Regions from separate parts of the Tahibacter sp. genome, predicted to be linked through region 2. Evidence: predicted binding sites of a transcription regulator. Region 2 holds the regulator's gene; each other region holds the start of a gene.
The links. Region 2 encodes sigma-54, which starts transcription at its own class of promoters, with help from an activator protein. Its sites were predicted from a motif close to TGGCACGNGCNTTGC; they were not measured.
Positions count from the first base shown of each region.

Region 1: glnA (type I glutamate--ammonia ligase) is a predicted target of sigma-54. The motif match lies at 3,469-3,483, and genes of this name have one in related genera.
Region 3: RUU78_RS15025 (HlyD family efflux transporter periplasmic adaptor subunit) is a predicted target of sigma-54. The motif match lies at 759-773, and genes of this name have one in related genera.

Region 1 covers NZ_JAVTWC010000101.1:96,465-101,748, reverse strand. Annotated here, with positions in the region: gene RUU78_RS17365 (BON domain-containing protein) at 1-424, opposite strand, end outside; gene RUU78_RS17360 (undecaprenyl-diphosphate phosphatase) at 634-1,425, opposite strand; gene RUU78_RS17355 (SDR family oxidoreductase) at 1,570-2,877, shown strand; gene RUU78_RS17350 (DUF2269 domain-containing protein) at 2,879-3,343, shown strand; gene glnA (type I glutamate--ammonia ligase) at 3,526-4,935, shown strand.
Region 2 covers NZ_JAVTWC010000028.1:75,779-81,062, forward strand. Annotated here, with positions in the region: gene lptC (LPS export ABC transporter periplasmic protein LptC) at 1-318, shown strand, start outside; gene lptA (lipopolysaccharide transport periplasmic protein LptA) at 281-826, shown strand; gene lptB (LPS export ABC transporter ATP-binding protein) at 826-1,545, shown strand; gene RUU78_RS06655 (RNA polymerase factor sigma-54) at 1,799-3,259, shown strand; gene raiA (ribosome-associated translation inhibitor RaiA) at 3,399-3,728, shown strand; gene RUU78_RS06665 (PTS sugar transporter subunit IIA) at 3,992-4,444, shown strand; gene hprK (HPr(Ser) kinase/phosphatase) at 4,453-5,284, shown strand, end outside.
Region 3 covers NZ_JAVTWC010000086.1:28,310-33,593, reverse strand. Annotated here, with positions in the region: gene RUU78_RS15030 (sigma-70 family RNA polymerase sigma factor) at 1-557, opposite strand, end outside; gene RUU78_RS15035 (hypothetical protein) at 1-6, opposite strand, end outside; gene RUU78_RS15025 (HlyD family efflux transporter periplasmic adaptor subunit) at 838-2,115, shown strand; gene RUU78_RS15020 (ABC transporter ATP-binding protein) at 2,175-2,897, shown strand; gene RUU78_RS15015 (ABC transporter permease) at 2,907-4,214, shown strand; gene RUU78_RS15010 (ABC transporter permease) at 4,395-5,284, shown strand, end outside.

The DNA of each region.
Region 1 (5,284 bases), on a different contig from region 2:
CGTCGGTATGTTCGCTCCAGAGCAGCTTGCTCTTGACCGTGGCGGTGATGGTGGCGTCTTCGGCCGCCTCGACGAAGCTGCGTTCGCCGGTGGGTCGCGCTTTGGGCGCCCAGTCCGGATCGACCTTGACGTTGTTCACGACCCTCGTGATGCCGCTGACCCCAAGCGCGACCTGCTCGGCCAGATCCTTGTCGATGGATTCATCCACCGTGCCGTTGATCGTCGCGGTTTCACGGTTCACGGCGACGTCAAATTCGAACGGGTTCAGATGTCGGTTCAGCGCGAAGCTGGCCCAGATGCGGCCTTCCTTGTTGGCGTCGCTGAGACTCTGCTCGACCGGCTTGTCGGCGGCGGTGGTCGGCAGCGCGACGGCGCCGCCGAAGGCGAGCAGGGTGGCCAGTGCAAGCGGCTTGATGACGTTCATGGAGATCTCCCAAATCGATGTGGCGGGCTCAGGTGGCCCGAGCAGCCCCATGCAGCAAGCTCTTTGCCATCCACACCACCGGGAGAATTCACCGCATAAACAATCAGCTACCTGACGAGCGTGAGCGCGGGATCGGGCGATCTGCCAGAACCCCTGCGGTGTTCTATGCAAACCGCGGGTTGCCTGCATATCACGCGGACGGCGGCGGCTCAGGTCGCGTTGGCGACACCCACCAGCAAGGCCAGGCCCAGCGCGATGCGGTACCACGCGAATGCGGTGAAGGAGTGGGTGCGGATGTAGCCGAGCAGCCACTTCACCACCACGAACGCAGTGATGCAGGACACCCCGAACGCGATGCCCAACAGGTCCCAGTCCTCGTGGATCTCGCCTTGCTTCAGCGTCTTCATGAGCTCGTAGCCCGAGGCGGCGAACATGGTCGGGATGCCGACGAGGAACGCGAATTCGGTCGCAGCGGCACGGCTCGTGGTCCCGGCCAGCAGCGCGACGAAGATCGTCGCCGCGGAGCGCGATGTGCCGGGAAACACGCCGGCAAGGACCTGCAGCAGCCCCACCAGCGCTGCCGTATGCCAGGCGATGGCGGTGACCTCGGGCTTGTTTGCTACCCAACGTTCGGCCAGCAATATCCAGATGCCGCCGATCACGAGCGCCCAGGCGATGGGCGTGATTTCGCTCGGCAGCTTGAAGCCGAGCTTGGAAACGATGAGTCCCAGCACCGCGGTGATGCCGAAGGCCAGTGCCAATTTTGCAGCATAGTCCCTTTGTTCCTTATCGCCGAAGCCGCTGGCCAGCTGCCACAGGCGCTCGCGGTAGATCAGGCAGACCGCGAGGATCGCGCCGGCCTGGATCGCGATGTTGAACAGGTCCGAGCGCGCGCCGAGCCAGTGCTCGGCGATGAGCAGATGACCGGTGCTGGAAATCGGCAGGAACTCGGTGATGCCCTCGATGATGCCGAGCAGGGTGACGTTGAGGATTTCGTTCATGCGCGTGCGTGCGGTGCGGCGGTCTGGGCGAGGCCGCGTAGCTTAGCGAGTTCCTGCCGGGCGTTGCGCGGCGCCGCCGTTGGGTCGCCTGGAGTAATCTCGCGGTCCCGTCGTGCCTGCCGCACCTACCGGATCGTCCGCCTGATGTCTGACCACAGCGCCGAAGGTCCGCCGCGCGGCACCGTGCTCGTACTCGGTGCGGCCGGCTTCATCGGTGGATTCATCGTCGCCGCACTGCGCAGCGTCGACTGGCAGGTGATTCGCGGCGTGCGTTCGAGGCCGTGCCTCGCCGTCGACGAGCGTGCCTGCGACCTCGCCGCGCTGCAGACGGTGGACGACTGGCTGCCGCTGCTCGAGGGCATCGACGCCGTGGTCAACGCCGCAGGCCTGCTGCGCGACCGCGGACCCGACCGACTTGCCGATATCCACGAGCACGCGCCGCTCGCGCTCGCCCAGGCCTGCGTGCGCCGGGGCATCGCCCGTTTCGTGCAGATCTCCGCACTGGGCGAGCCGGCCGACGGCGAGTTCATCGCCTCCAAGCATCGCTTCGACGACGCGCTGCTGGCCCTGCCGCTGCAGGCCGTGGTGCTGCGGGCGTCGGTGGTCTACTCGACCGCGGGCTCCTACGGCGGCAGCTCGTTGCTGCGTGCGCTGGCCGGATTTCCCGGGTTTCTGCCGCTGCCCGGCGATGGGCGCTGGGGCTTACAGCCGTGTGCGGCCGAGGATATGGCCGAACTGGTGGTGCGCGCGTTAACGGCACCGGCCCGCGGCGTGTTCGAGATCGGCAGCCCTGCGCCGTTGAGCCTGCGCGACTATCAGCGGCATTGGCGGGCATGGTTGCGCGTGCCGGGACGCCGGGTCGTCGGCATCCCCGAGCGCTGCATCGGCATTGCCGTGCGGATTGGCGAATGGGTCGGGCGCGGACCGCTCGGTGCGGCGACCTGGCGGATGCTTCAGCGTGGCGTGGACATTGCGCCAGCGCAGCGGCAGCAGGTCATCGACGCCTTCGGATACGCTCCGCGCGCGTTGCCCGAGGTACTTGCCAGACGACCCAGCCAGGCGCAGGACCGCTGGCATGCGCGGCTCTATCTGCTCGCGCCGGTGCTGCGCCTATCGGTCATCGCGCTCTGGCTGCTCTCCGCATTGGCCGGGTTCATCACACCGGCGGCCGACATCGAACGTCTTGCGGCCGGCAGCTGGCTGGCGCAGACCTGGCCGGTCGCGCTCGCGCGCGTGGCCGGTTGCGTCGACCTGCTGCTGGCGCTGTGGCTGATGAGCGGCCGGCAGCCGCGCCGCGCGACTGTCGTGATGCTGGCTTTGCTGGGCACGTATACGGTGGCGTTCGGCGCGGCACTGCCGGTGCTGTGGCTGGATCCGCTCGGCGGTCTGGCCAAGAATCTCGTGCTGGTGCCGGCGCTGGCCGTGCTCTGGGTGCTCTCGGACAGGAGATGACGTGACGTACTTCTGGGTGAAATGGATACATATCCTGTCCTCCACTGTGTTGCTGGGCACGGGGCTGGGCATCGCGTTCGTCTTCTGGATCGCGCACCGTCGCGGCGATGTGCGCGTGATCGCCGCGACGGCGCAGACGGTCGTTCTCGCCGATGCTTGCTTCACCGCGCCGGCCGTCGTCGTGCAGTTCGTCACCGGTCTGTGGCTGGCCGACCTGATGCAGCTGCCGCTGAGCGTGTTCTGGCTCAAGGCGGCGCTGTTCCTGTTCGTGCTGGTCGGCTGCTGCTGGCTGCCGGTACTGTGGCTGCAACTGCGCGCACGCAATCTCGCGCGCGACGCGGCCGCCCGCGGCACCCCGCTGCCGGTCGCGTATCACCGCGTCATGCGCTGGTGGTTCTGGCTCGGCTGGCCCGCGTTCGCCAGCGTGATCGCGATCTTCTGGCTCATGGTCATGAAGCCGTCCTGACGGCAGCCGCTAAACGCACCTACAACGTGCTTAAATCAGGTATCGCGCACCAAAATCGTGCAGAAGATGCGATTTCCATCGTGCGGGATCCACACAAGTCATTGATATAAAACAAATTGCTGCGATGGCACACACCTTGCCATAGCTTGGTCAATCATCCATCCACCAGAGGCTCTATCCGCATGTCCGCCGACAAGGTTCTCAAGCTCATCAAGGACGACGGCATCGAATTCGTCGATCTGCGTTTCGCCGACATGCGCGGCACCCAGCATCACGTGACCTTCCCGGCGCACGCGATCGACGAAAGCACGTTCGAGGACGGCAAGATGTTCGACGGTTCGTCGATCGCCGGCTGGAAGGGCATCAACGAGTCGGACATGGTGCTGCTGCCGGATGCGGACTCGGCCGTGGTCGATCCGTTCTTCGCGCACAAGACGCTGGCGATCAACTGCGATGTGCTCGAGCCGAGCACCATGCAGGCCTATTCGCGCTGCCCGCGTTCCATCGCCAAGCGCGGCGAGGCGTTCCTGAAATCCACTGGCCTGGCCGACACGGCCTTCTTCGGCCCGGAGCCCGAGTTCTTCATCTTCGACTCGGTGCGCTGGCAGAACGACATGGGCAAGGTGTTCTACGAGATCCAATCGCAAGAAGCGGCGTGGAGTTCGAAGTACCGCTACGAGGAAGGCAATTCGGGCCTGCGTCCCGGCGTGAAGGGCGGTTATTTCCCGCTGCCGCCGGTGGATTCGTTCCAGGACCTGCGCAGCGAGATGTGCCTGGCGCTCGAAGCGCTCGGCCAGGTGGTCGAAGTGCACCATCACGAAGTCGCGAACGCCGGCCAGTGTGAAATCGGCACGCGCTTCAACACGCTGGTGAAGAAGGCCGATGAGCTGGCGCTGCTCAAGTACGTGGTCCGCAACGTCGCGCACAAGAACGGCAAGACCGTGACCTTCATGCCCAAGCCCATCGTCGGCGACAACGGCTCGGGCATGCACGTGCACCAGTCGCTGGCCAAGAGCGGCCAGAACCTGTTCTCCGGCGATCTCTACGGCGGCCTGTCGCAGACCGCGCTGTACTACATCGGCGGCATCTTCAAGCACGCGCGTGCCATCAATGCGTTCACCAACTCCACCACCAACAGCTACAAGCGCCTCGTGCCGGGCTTCGAAGCGCCGGTCATGCTGGCCTATTCCGCGCGCAACCGCTCGGCGAGCTGCCGCATCCCGTTCGTGACCAATCCCAAGGGCCGCCGCATCGAGATCCGCTTCCCGGATCCGATGAACTCGGGCTACCTCGCGTTCACCGCGCTGATGATGGCCGGCCTCGACGGGATCCTGAACAAGATCGACCCGGGCGCGCCGATGGACAAGGACCTCTACGACCTGCCGCCCGAAGAAGAGAAGAACATCCCGACGGTCTGCCACAGCCTGGACCAGGCCCTGGAAGCGCTCGACAAGGACCGCGACTTCCTCAAGGCCGGTGGCGTGTTCTCCGACGACTTCATCGACGCCTACATCGAACTGAAGATGCAGGAAGTCACCAAGTTCCGCGCGTCGACGCATCCGCTGGAATATCAGATGTACTACGCGATCTGAGGGCAGGAAAGACGGCGAAAAGAGAGAGAAGTGAGTCAAGCGGCGGCGTCGCTGCGGCCACTCGGTCTTGCCGCATTGCGGACGAAAACGTAGAGCCCGGCCCTCTCATCTGTCGGGTGTTCGACACAGCCTTCCGCGAAGTGTTCGCGGAAGGCGCTTGAGACGGTGAGGGCCTTCGATGCGGAATTCGCACGGCGGGCGGACGCAAAAAAATAAATAGAAAAACATACAACTAGAAACATCGCCGCGCGGACGCGCGGCTGTTCGGGGAAGGGCGGTGCGCGGGCTTTCGCGAGGCCTCGCGCGCCGGCCGCAGGATGCGGCGATACGGTCGGTCTTCGCCGCGAGC
Region 2 (5,284 bases):
ATCGCAACGGCCAAGGGTGAGCCCTGGAAAGGCAAATCGCAGTCGGCCTTCGTCAACAAGGACGGCACACACATGCTGCTGGCCGGCGCCGTTGAGATGCATCGCGAAGCCAGCGCCGAAGCCGGCGCAGCGCGCGTGGACACGCGCGACGTCGATGCCTATCCGAAGGAGAACCGTCTGCAGACCGCTGCCGCCGCGACGATCACGCAGCCGGGCTCTATACTGCGCGGCACCGGCATGAAGGCCGATCTCAACACGCACCAATTGGAGTTGCTCGCCGATGTCCACGCTTCGTTCGCGCGCAAGCGCAAGCCTTAGTCTTGTTGCGCTGCTGGCGCTGGCGGCACCGGCGGCACAGGCGCTGAAGTCCGACGCCGACCAGCCGCTGGAAGTGGCGGCCAATCATTTCGCCACCAACCAGAACAAGCACCTCACCATCCTCACCGGCGCGGTCAAGCTGACCCGCGGCACGATGAAGGGCGAATCCGACAAAGGTACTGTCTACCAGAACGACGACGATGAGATCAGCCGCGTCGTGCTCGAAGGCAAGCCGGCGCGGATGCAGCAGCAGCTCGATGGCGGCGGCCTGATGCGCGCCACCGCGGCGAACATCGACTACGACACCGACAAGTCCACCGCCATCCTCACCGGCAATGCGGTCGTGATCCAGGAAGGCCGCGGCGAATTTCGCGGCGAACGCATCGTCTACAACACCGAGAGCGGCGAGCTTACCGGCGAAGGTAATTCGGGCGGCGGCATCACGATGAAGATGCAGCCCAAGCCCAAGGCGGAACCCAAGCCGGCCGCCAAGGACAAACCGCAGTAATGCTCAGCGCGACGGGGCTGAAGAAACGCTACAAGCAGCGTGAAGTCGTACGCGATTTCTCCTGCCGCGTGGACCAGGGCGAAGTGGTTGGCCTGCTCGGTCCCAACGGCGCCGGCAAGACGACCTGTTTCTACATGATCGTGGGACTGATCGGTGCGGACGCCGGCAGCATCCGGCTCGACGAGACCGACATCACCGCGCAGCCGATGCATGCGCGCGCGCGTCTGGGCCTGGGCTATCTGCCGCAGGAAGCATCGGTGTTCCGCCGCCTCAGCGTTGCCGACAACATCCTCGCAATCCTTGAACTGCGTCCGAAGCTGGGCGCGGCCGGCCGCGCGGCGGAACTCGAAAAACTGCTCGATGAACTGCAGATCAGCCATATCGCGCAGCAGAAAGGGGCGAGCCTTTCCGGCGGTGAGCGGCGTCGCGTGGAGATCGCGCGCGCGCTGGCCGCGGAACCGCGCTTCATGCTGCTCGATGAACCGTTCGCCGGCGTGGATCCGATCTCGGTCGGCGAGATCCAGCGCATCGTGCGCCATCTCAAGGAACGCGGCATCGGCGTGCTGATCACCGATCACAACGTGCGCGAAACCCTCGGCATCTGCGATCGCGCCTACATCCTCAGCGAAGGCAAGGTGCTGGCCAAGGGCGCGCCGGCCACGATACTCGCGAACGAGCAGGTGCGCGAAGTGTACCTGGGCAAGGAATTCCGCATGTAACGTGCGATCGCGGCGCGGAATCCACAGCGCCACAGATGCACATTGACAAAAGATTCACGCCACCGGGGCGCGTCCGCACACGGCGCGAGGTGGACAAGCTGCCAAATCCTCTCCCAATCCGGCGCCATACGCAAGTTGCTTGCGACCTGCCGCTGCGCGGTTCCCGTCGACCGTTTTCCGCATTAGGATGGCGTCACGGGCCTTTCGCACCGTCGACTGTATTCCTGCGAAACGCGCCGCAACGGGACCCCTGATGAAGCCAGCGTTAAATCTCCGCCTGCACCAGCAACTGGCGTTGACTCCGCAACTGCAGCAGGCGATCCGCCTGCTGCAGCTGAGCAGCATCGAGCTGGAGATGGAGCTGCGTGAAGCGCTCGAATCCAATCCGCTGCTGGAACTCCCCGACGAACCGGGCGAACCCGCACCGGCCGAGGCCGAGGCCGGTGTCGATGCACCGCCAGTGGAATTCCTTGACACCCGCAACACCAGCAGCAGCGAAACCGCAAGCAGCGACAGCGGCGACGCGCGCGAGGCGGACGAGGACCGCTTCGAATCGCTGGACATGAACTTCGACACGCCCGCGCGCAACGCGCCGTCGGACGACGAATTCGAAACCCAGGAGCCGGAAAAGCAGGACCTGCGCGATCACCTGCTTTGGCAGCTGAACCTCACGCCGATGTCCGCGCGCGACCGGGCGATAGCCGTCGCCATCATCGAGGCAATCGACGACGACGGCTATCTGCACGAACCGATCGAGGCCATCCAGCAAGGCCTCGACAGCCTGTATCAGGTCGATGCCGACGAGATCGAAGCGGTGCGCCATCGCGTGCAGCGCTTCGACCCGCTCGGCGTGGCGAGTCGTAACCTGCGTGATTGCCTGCTGGTACAGCTCGACTCGTTCGAGACCGATGTCGAAGGTCTTGCCGTGGCCCGGGCCATTGTCGCCGATCACCTGGAAGTGCTGGCCAAGAACGATCGCGCCCGCCTGAGCCGCAGCCTCAAGGCCGGCAGCGACCAGATCGACCTCGCCGTGCAGCTGATCCGCGCTCTCGATCCCAAACCGGGTTCCAGCGTCTCCAGCGCAGCGCCCGAATACGTGGCGCCCGACGCCTACGCCTTCCGCCATCACGGCCAATGGCAGGTCAGCCTCGCCCCGGGGTGCCAACCGCAGCTGGCGATCAACCGGCACTACGAGTCACTGATCGCCCGTGCCCAGCGCGACGATGCCTCGTACCTGCGCGGCCAGTTGCAGGAGGCGCGCTGGCTGATCAAGAGCCTGAAGACGCGCGCCGATACGATACTCAAGGTCGCCCAGTCCATCGTGAAGGCGCAAAGCGCGTTCCTCGATTTCGGTCCCGAGGCGATGAAACCACTGGTACTCAAGGACGTTGCCGAGGAAATCGGCATGCACGAATCCACGGTATCGCGCGTGACGACGCGCAAGTTCCTCTATACGCCGCGCGGCACCTTCGAGTTCAAGCACTTCTTCTCCAGCGGTGTCTCCACGGTCGACGGCGGCACCGCCTCGGCTACGGCGATCCAGGCCATGATCCGAAAGCTCATCGAGGCTGAGCCGACCGGCAAGCCGCTGTCGGACCAGGGACTGGCCGAGGAACTCAACCGCCGCGGCATCAACGTGGCCCGCCGCACGGTCGCCAAGTACCGCGAGGCGATGAATATCGCCGCCTCCAACGAGCGCTGCCGGCTCAGCTGAGCCGCTTGAACCTGCGGCCGGGAACCCCTATGCAGGACACAGGTCAACGCTAACCACACTCTTTCGCACGAAGCCTAATGCATCGTTTCGTGCCGACCGCGTTCCGCGTCAGGAGCGCTCTACCGTAAGGAGAAGCACCATGCAGATCAATGTCAGCGGCCCCAAGGTTGAAGTGACGCCGGCCCTGCGCAGCTATGTCGAAAGCAAGTTCGAGCGCATCCTGCGCCACTTCGACCACCTCCACGACATCGGCGTGACGCTGAACGTTGAGAAGCTCGTGCATAAGGCGGACGCGACCATCCATGCGGCTGCCGGCAAGATCATTCACGCGGAAGCCAGCGCCGACGACATGTATGCCGCGATCGACGCGCTGGCCGACAAGCTCGACGGCCAGATCCGCAAGCACAAGGAAAAGCTGACCGATCACCACAAGAGCGAGGCGCTGCGCGCCGCCGAGCGGATTGCGTAAGGCGAGTGAAAAGCACAGAGGCGCGAGAAATGAGTGAGTGCTTTACGCATCGCGTCCCGCGGCGAGCCCAGCATCCTCCAACGACCTCCTAACACCTTGAAAATATTGCGTCAGTTCATCGAGAGCCGGGCTTCTGCCCGGCTTTCTCGTTTCTGACTCCTCTAACCTCTTCAATCACATTTCCTCCCTCGACCAATTTCTACCGCACTGCGGCAAAACCCGCGCTATGATCCGCGACCTTCGCGACTACCTGTCCGGGCGGCATGCGCTTCAGCGATCTCCTGACTCCCGACAGTGTCGTCGCCGATCTGCAGGTGCGATCACGTGGCGCGCTGCTGGAAGCGCTGGCCCAACTCATGGCGCCGACCGACCAGGCCCTGTCTGTCCTGGAAGCCCTGACCGAACGCGAAGGTCTCGGCTCCACCGCGCTGGGATCCGGTTTCGCACTTCCGCATGGACGCAGCGCCGTGCTGGCAAAGCCCCGTGCTGCCTTTGTCCGACTGATCCGGCCGGTCGCGTTCGGTGCAGCCGATGGCCGGCCGGTAGATCTGTTCGCGGCCATAGTCACCCCGAACCACTTCACGACCGGGCACCTGGCGCTGCTGGCCGACATCGCCACGCGCGCATCCGATCCGCCGACTCTCGAGCGTCTGCGCCGGGCCGCCGATGCCAGCGCGCTCCATGCCGAACTGGCAGAATGGGGCGAGCTCGCCTGATCGCCTCCATGGATCCACTGACCGCCCGCCAGCTGTTCGACAGCCTCAGCGAACGCCTGTCACTGCGCTGGACCGCGGGAACGCAGGGCAATGGCCGCACGCTCGATCCGGGCGACAATCACGCGCGCCGTCCGTCGATGGTCGGCTATCTCAACGTGATCTACCCGAACAAGGTGCAGATCATCGGTACCGAGGAGCTGAACTACCTCGACGGCCTGGATTCGCGCCAGCGCTGGGAAACCGTGCAGAAAATCATCAACTACCGGCCCACCGCGCTGATCGTGACGAAAGATCAGGCCCTGCCCAGCGACCTGCGCGAGGCCGCCGATGAATCCAACACGCCGCTGTGGTCCAGTCCCAAGCGCGGCCACGAGATCCTGACCTTCCTGCAATATCACCTCGCGCGCCTGTTGGCGCGACGCGTGACGCTGCACGGCGTGTTCATGGAGGTCTATTCCATCGGCGTGCTGATCACCGGCGAATCCGGGTCCGGCAAGAGCGAACTGGCGCTGGAACTGCTGACCCGCGGCCACCGCCTGGTCGCGGACGACGCGCCGGAGTTCACCCAGATCGCGCCGGACGTGGTTGACGGCCATTGCCCCGAACTGCTGCAGGACCTGCTTGAAGTGCGCGGACTGGGCGTGCTCAACGTGCGCGAGATGTTCGGCCATACCGCGGTCAAGCCGTCCAAGTACCTGCGCCTCGTCGTGCACCTGCGTCCGCTCAATCCGCTCGACGACGTCGACGGCATGAAGCGCCTGACCGGCGACGTCGGCTATCGCGAGATCCTCGACACCCGCATTCCGCAGATCGCGATTCCGGTTGCGCCCGGCCGTAACC
Region 3 (5,284 bases), on a different contig from region 2:
AGACATGGGTTCGACTCCGTGGTGCTGTCCAGGAAACCGCGCAGGCGTGCAGTGCCTCGGGCGACCTGGGATTTGGAGAAGCTGACGCTTTTGCCCAGGGCATCGGCGATCTCCGGATGGGAATAGCCTTCGACGTGATAGAGCCAGAGCACACTGCGCGTCAGCGCCGGTAACCGGCTCAGCGCCTGTTCCAGCACGAGGCCGTCGGCATGCACCCAGGGCGGCGGCGCTTCCGTTTCGATCTCGTCGTAGCTCGCGTCGAATTCGATGCGCCGGTCCTTGCGCAGACGCATCAGCGCTTCATTCAGGGCGATCTGGCGCAGCCAACCCCAGAACGGCGAATCGCCGCGGAACTGGTCGAGGCGCTGGAACAGCTTGAGCATCGCGTCATGCAGGATCTCTCGCGCGGCGTCCGCGTCATTGAGCAGGCGCAGCGCCAGGCTGTAGACGGGCCGCTCGAACAGGCGGTAGATCTGCTCGAAGGCGCGCAGCTCGCCGCGCTGGGCGCGTTGCAGCAGGCTGTCCGGCACATCGATGGCGAAGTTTGATCGGTCCACGGTCGGTCTGGATGCGGGTGGCCGCGCAATGGTCGCAGGCGGAGTCCGCGTAGTGGGGCCCGGAAGCCAAAGCCATGGGCGCTACGGGCACCGTCCGCATCTTCCTCGATACCGGGCCGCGCTGTCCGTCGGCCTGTCCGCGGACAGGCGTACGTCCCACGATTTTCGCGTAATTGTTTGATAAATAATGAAATAATGATTTGGCACGGGTGTTGCTGAAACGGGTCCATACCGAACCGTTCCGCTGCGGCGGACACCGACTCGACCCGGAGCACCTCAGATGATTCGCGATACCTCGGCCCAGGACAGAGCCATGAGCAACGCCGTAGCGCCGACCCGGCGCTACTGGAAATACGCCGTCGCCGCCGGCGTCGTCGTCCTGCTCGCGGCGTGGATATTGCCGGGCATGACCCGCATGCTGGGTTCGGGCGCTTCCTTCAGCAGCGAGCGCCTGCGCTTCGCCGAGGTCAAGCGCGGCAACCTGACCCGTGACATCTCCGCCCAGGGCCGCCTCGTCGCCGCGGTCAGCCCGACCCTCTACGCGCCGAACGGCGGCATCGTCACGCTGACCGTGCAGGCCGGCGACAAGGTCGAGAAGGAACAGGTGCTGGCCGAAGTCGTCAGCCCCGAGCTCAGCAACCGGCTACAGCAGGAACAGGCATCGCTGCAGAGCGCGGAGCTTGCCGCCGAACGTACGAGCATCGACAACCGCAAGCAGCAGTTGACCACGCAGAAGGCCGTCGATCAGGCCGAGATCGACCGCCAGACCGCCGCGCGCGAAGTCGAGCGCACGCAGAAGGCGTTCCAGCTCGGCGCGCTGCCGCAGCTGGACGTGATGCGCGCCAAGGATGCGCTGCAGAAAGCTGAAATCACCCTCGCACACGCCAGGAAAGACGTCGCGCTCGAACGCGAAAGCCTGGATTTCGAACTCAAGACTGCGCGCCTCACGCGCGATCGCCAGCGCCTGCTCGTCACCGACCTGCAGCGGCAGGTGGACGAACTGAAACTGCGTTCGCCGGTCGCCGGCCAGGTCGGCCAGCTGCTGGTGCAGCAGAAGGCCAACGTCGCAGCCAACGCCGGCATCCTGACCGTCGTGGATCTTTCGGCGATGGAAGTTGAAGTGCCGGTGCCGGAAACCTTTGCGCGCGAACTCGCGATCGGCATGCCCGCGCAGATCCAGAACGCCGGCCAGACCCTGACCGGCGAACTGTCCGCGGTCAGCCCCGAAGTGGTCAACGGCCAGGTCACCGCGCGCGTGCGCTTCACCGGCGAACAGCCGGCCGGGCTGCGCCAGAACCAGCGCATGTCCACGCGCATCCTGATCGACGAACACCCGAACGTGCTGATGGTCGAGCGCGGTCCTTTCGTCGATTCCGGCGCCGGCCGCGTCGCCTACGTCGTCGGTAAGGACGGCATGGCCGAGCGCCGCGCGATCGAAGTCGGCGCGACCAGCCTCAACGCCGTGGAACTGGTTTCCGGCGTCAAGGAAGGCGACCGCCTGATCATCTCCAGCCTCGACGAATTCAAGGGCGCCGAGCGAATCGCGCTCGCGCGCTGAACCGTGCCGCTCCCGCCTGTCACCTTTCCATTTTTGCTCCACGCCAGGGACTCAACGCCATGCTCAAGATGAACCACCTGTCCAAGGTTTACCGCACGCACCTCATCGAGACTCATGCGCTGCGCGATTTTTCCATCCATGTGCGCGAAGGCGAATTCGTCGCGGTGACCGGGCCGTCCGGCTCGGGCAAGACCACGTTCCTCAACATCGCCGGCCTGCTGGAAGAGTTCAGCGGCGGCGAGTTCTGGGTCGACGGCGTGGACGTGCGCGGCATGAACGACGACCAGCGTTCGCGCCTGCGCAACGAGAAAATCGGCTTCATCTTCCAGGGCTTCAACCTGATTCCCGACCTGAATCTGTTCGACAACGTCGACGTGCCGCTGCGTTACCGCGGCTTTTCCGCCGCCGACCGCAAGCGCCGCATCGAGGAAACGTTGTCGCGCGTCGGCCTGGCCTCGCGCATGAAGCACTACCCGGCGGAGCTGTCCGGCGGCCAGCAGCAGCGCGTCGCGATCGCGCGCGCGCTGGCCGGCACGCCGCGCCTGCTGCTGGCCGACGAACCCACCGGCAATCTCGATTCGCTAATGGCGCGCGGCGTGATGGAACTGCTCGAGGAGATCAACCGCCAGGGCACGACCATCATCATGGTCACGCACGATCCGGAGCTGGCCGCGCGCGCGCAGCGCAACGTGCACGTGATCGACGGGCAAGTCACCGATTTCGACGCCGAGCCGCAGCTGCGCGTGCCGGCCGGTAACGACGCTGCCGTGGCCCTGGCCTGAGGAATGCCGATGTTCACCTATTACCTGCAACTGGGATTCCACAGCCTCAAGCGCAATCCGCTGCTGACCGCGCTGATGGTCTTCGGCATCGCGCTGGGCATTGGCACCAGCATGACCAGCCTGACCGTGTTCTACCTCATGGGCAGCGACCCGATTCCGTGGAAAAGCGACAAGCTGCATGCGGTGCAGCTCGACAACTGGAGCGCCGAGCAGCCGTACCAGCCGCCGAACGAGCCGCCCGACCAGATCACCTACCTCGAAGCCAAGGCGCTGATGGAAGCGCGCAAGGCGGACCTGCAGACCGCGATGTACAAGGTGGCCTGGCCGGTGCAGCCGGAGAACCCGGAGATCAAGCCGTTCTCGTCGCTGGGACGCGCGACCTATACCGATTTCTTTGCGATGTTCGAGCCGCCGTTCAAGTACGGTCGCGCCTGGGACGCCGCGCAGGACACCCAGCAAGGCCGGGTCGCGGTGCTGTCGAAGGAGATCAATGAAAAGCTGTTCGGCGGCCAGGACAGCACCGGCAAGCGCGTGCGCCTCAACGAGATCGAGTACACGGTCGTCGGCGTGCTCGACACCTGGAAGCCGCGCGTCAAGTACTACGACCTGACCATCGGCGCGTTCAACGATCCCGACGAATACTACGTGCCGTTCACCACGGCGATCGAGCTGAAGACCCAGCCGAGCGGCAACAATTCCTGCTGGGCCAATTCCAAGCCGGGTTGGGACGGCTATCTCGCGTCCGACTGCGTCTGGATCCAGTTCTGGGTGCAGCTCGAATCCTCGGCGCGCGAAGAGGAGTACATGACCTTCCTCAACAATTACGTGAGCGAGCAGAAGAAGCTCGGCCGCTTCCCGCGCCCGCTCAACAACCGCCTGCCCGACGTCAACGAATGGATCGAGGCGCAGGGCGTGGTCTCGCGCGACGCGCAGATCCAGGTCGGCCTGTCGTTCGCCTTCCTCATCGTCTGCCTCGTCAACACGGTCGGCCTGCTGCTCGCGAAGTTCATGCGCAAGTCGACCGAGATCGGTCTGCGCCGCGCGCTCGGCGCCACGCGCCGTCAGCTGTTCGCGCAGCATCTCGTCGAGGCCGGGGTCATCGGCATCAGCGGCGGCCTGATCGGGCTCCTGCTGACCTGGTTCGGCCTGATGGCGGTGCGCGCGCTGTATGCGGGTCTCAACAACGTTGCGCGGCTGGACTGGGTGATGGTGCTGACCGCCATCGCGCTGTCGGTCGTCGCGGCGGTGCTTGCCGGTCTGTTCCCGACCTGGCGCGCCTGCCAGATCACGCCGGCAGTGCAACTGAAGACGCAATGACCGGCGATACCTGATCTGGTGCTTTGCCTTCTTGTGTCCTGCACCCGATCTCTACAACGCCGCCGGACACTCGCTTTGCGAGCATCCGGCCGGTCCCTTGACTCAAGGGGCCTTTAGAAAACACAAAGCAAAAGCCGCTCCGACTTTCTCGGAACCTGCTAACGCTATACAGGTGGAATCATGGAAATCCGTCCTATCCTCTCGGCGCTGATGCGCAGCAAGGTGGCCCTGGTGCTGATCGGCCTGCAGATCGCGCTGACCCTGGCCATCGTCTGCAACGCGCTGTTCATCATCTCGCAGCGCCTGCAGCTCATGGGCCGCGACAGCGGCATCAACGAGGCTGACACCTTCACCATCGGCAGCCTCGGCTTCGGCGCCGACTTCAACGTCAAGACCAGCATCGACGAGGACATCGCCATGCTGCGCGGACTGCCAGGTGTCGCAGCCGCGTCGCCGACGAACACGGTGCCGATGTCCAACGGCGGCTGGTCTACCGGCATCAGCCTCAAGCCCGAGCAGAAGGTATCTACCGCGCCGTCGGCCATGTACTTCGTCGACGAGCACGGCCTCGACGCATTCGGCGCCAAGCTCGCCGAAGGGCGTTTCTTCACGGCCGACGAGATCACGTTCCGCGAGCGCGGCGACAACACCTGGCCGCCGGTCACGGTGATTACGCGCGCGCTGGCCAACAAGCTGTTCCCGGGCGAGTCGGCCGTCGGCAAGCAGATCTACTTCGACAACGAAGGCGCGCCGCAGACCGTCGTCGGCGTCGTCGAACGCATGCAGGCGCCGTGGATCGGCTTTGCCTCCGACGAGGGGCCTGACGCGGAGTTCTATTCCTCGTTCGTGCCGCAGCGCATCGCCTTCAGCAACTTTGGCCGCTATCTGATCCGCGCGGAGCCCGGCCGCCGCGACGAAGTCATGAAGGCCGCCGAAGCCAAGATGACCGAGACCAACCACAGCCGCATCGTGCGCGAGCCACGCTCGGTAGAGGGCATCCGCGCCGAGGGTTACCAGGAACACCGCGCGATGACCATCATCCTGATCGGCGTCATCGTGGCGCTGCTCGC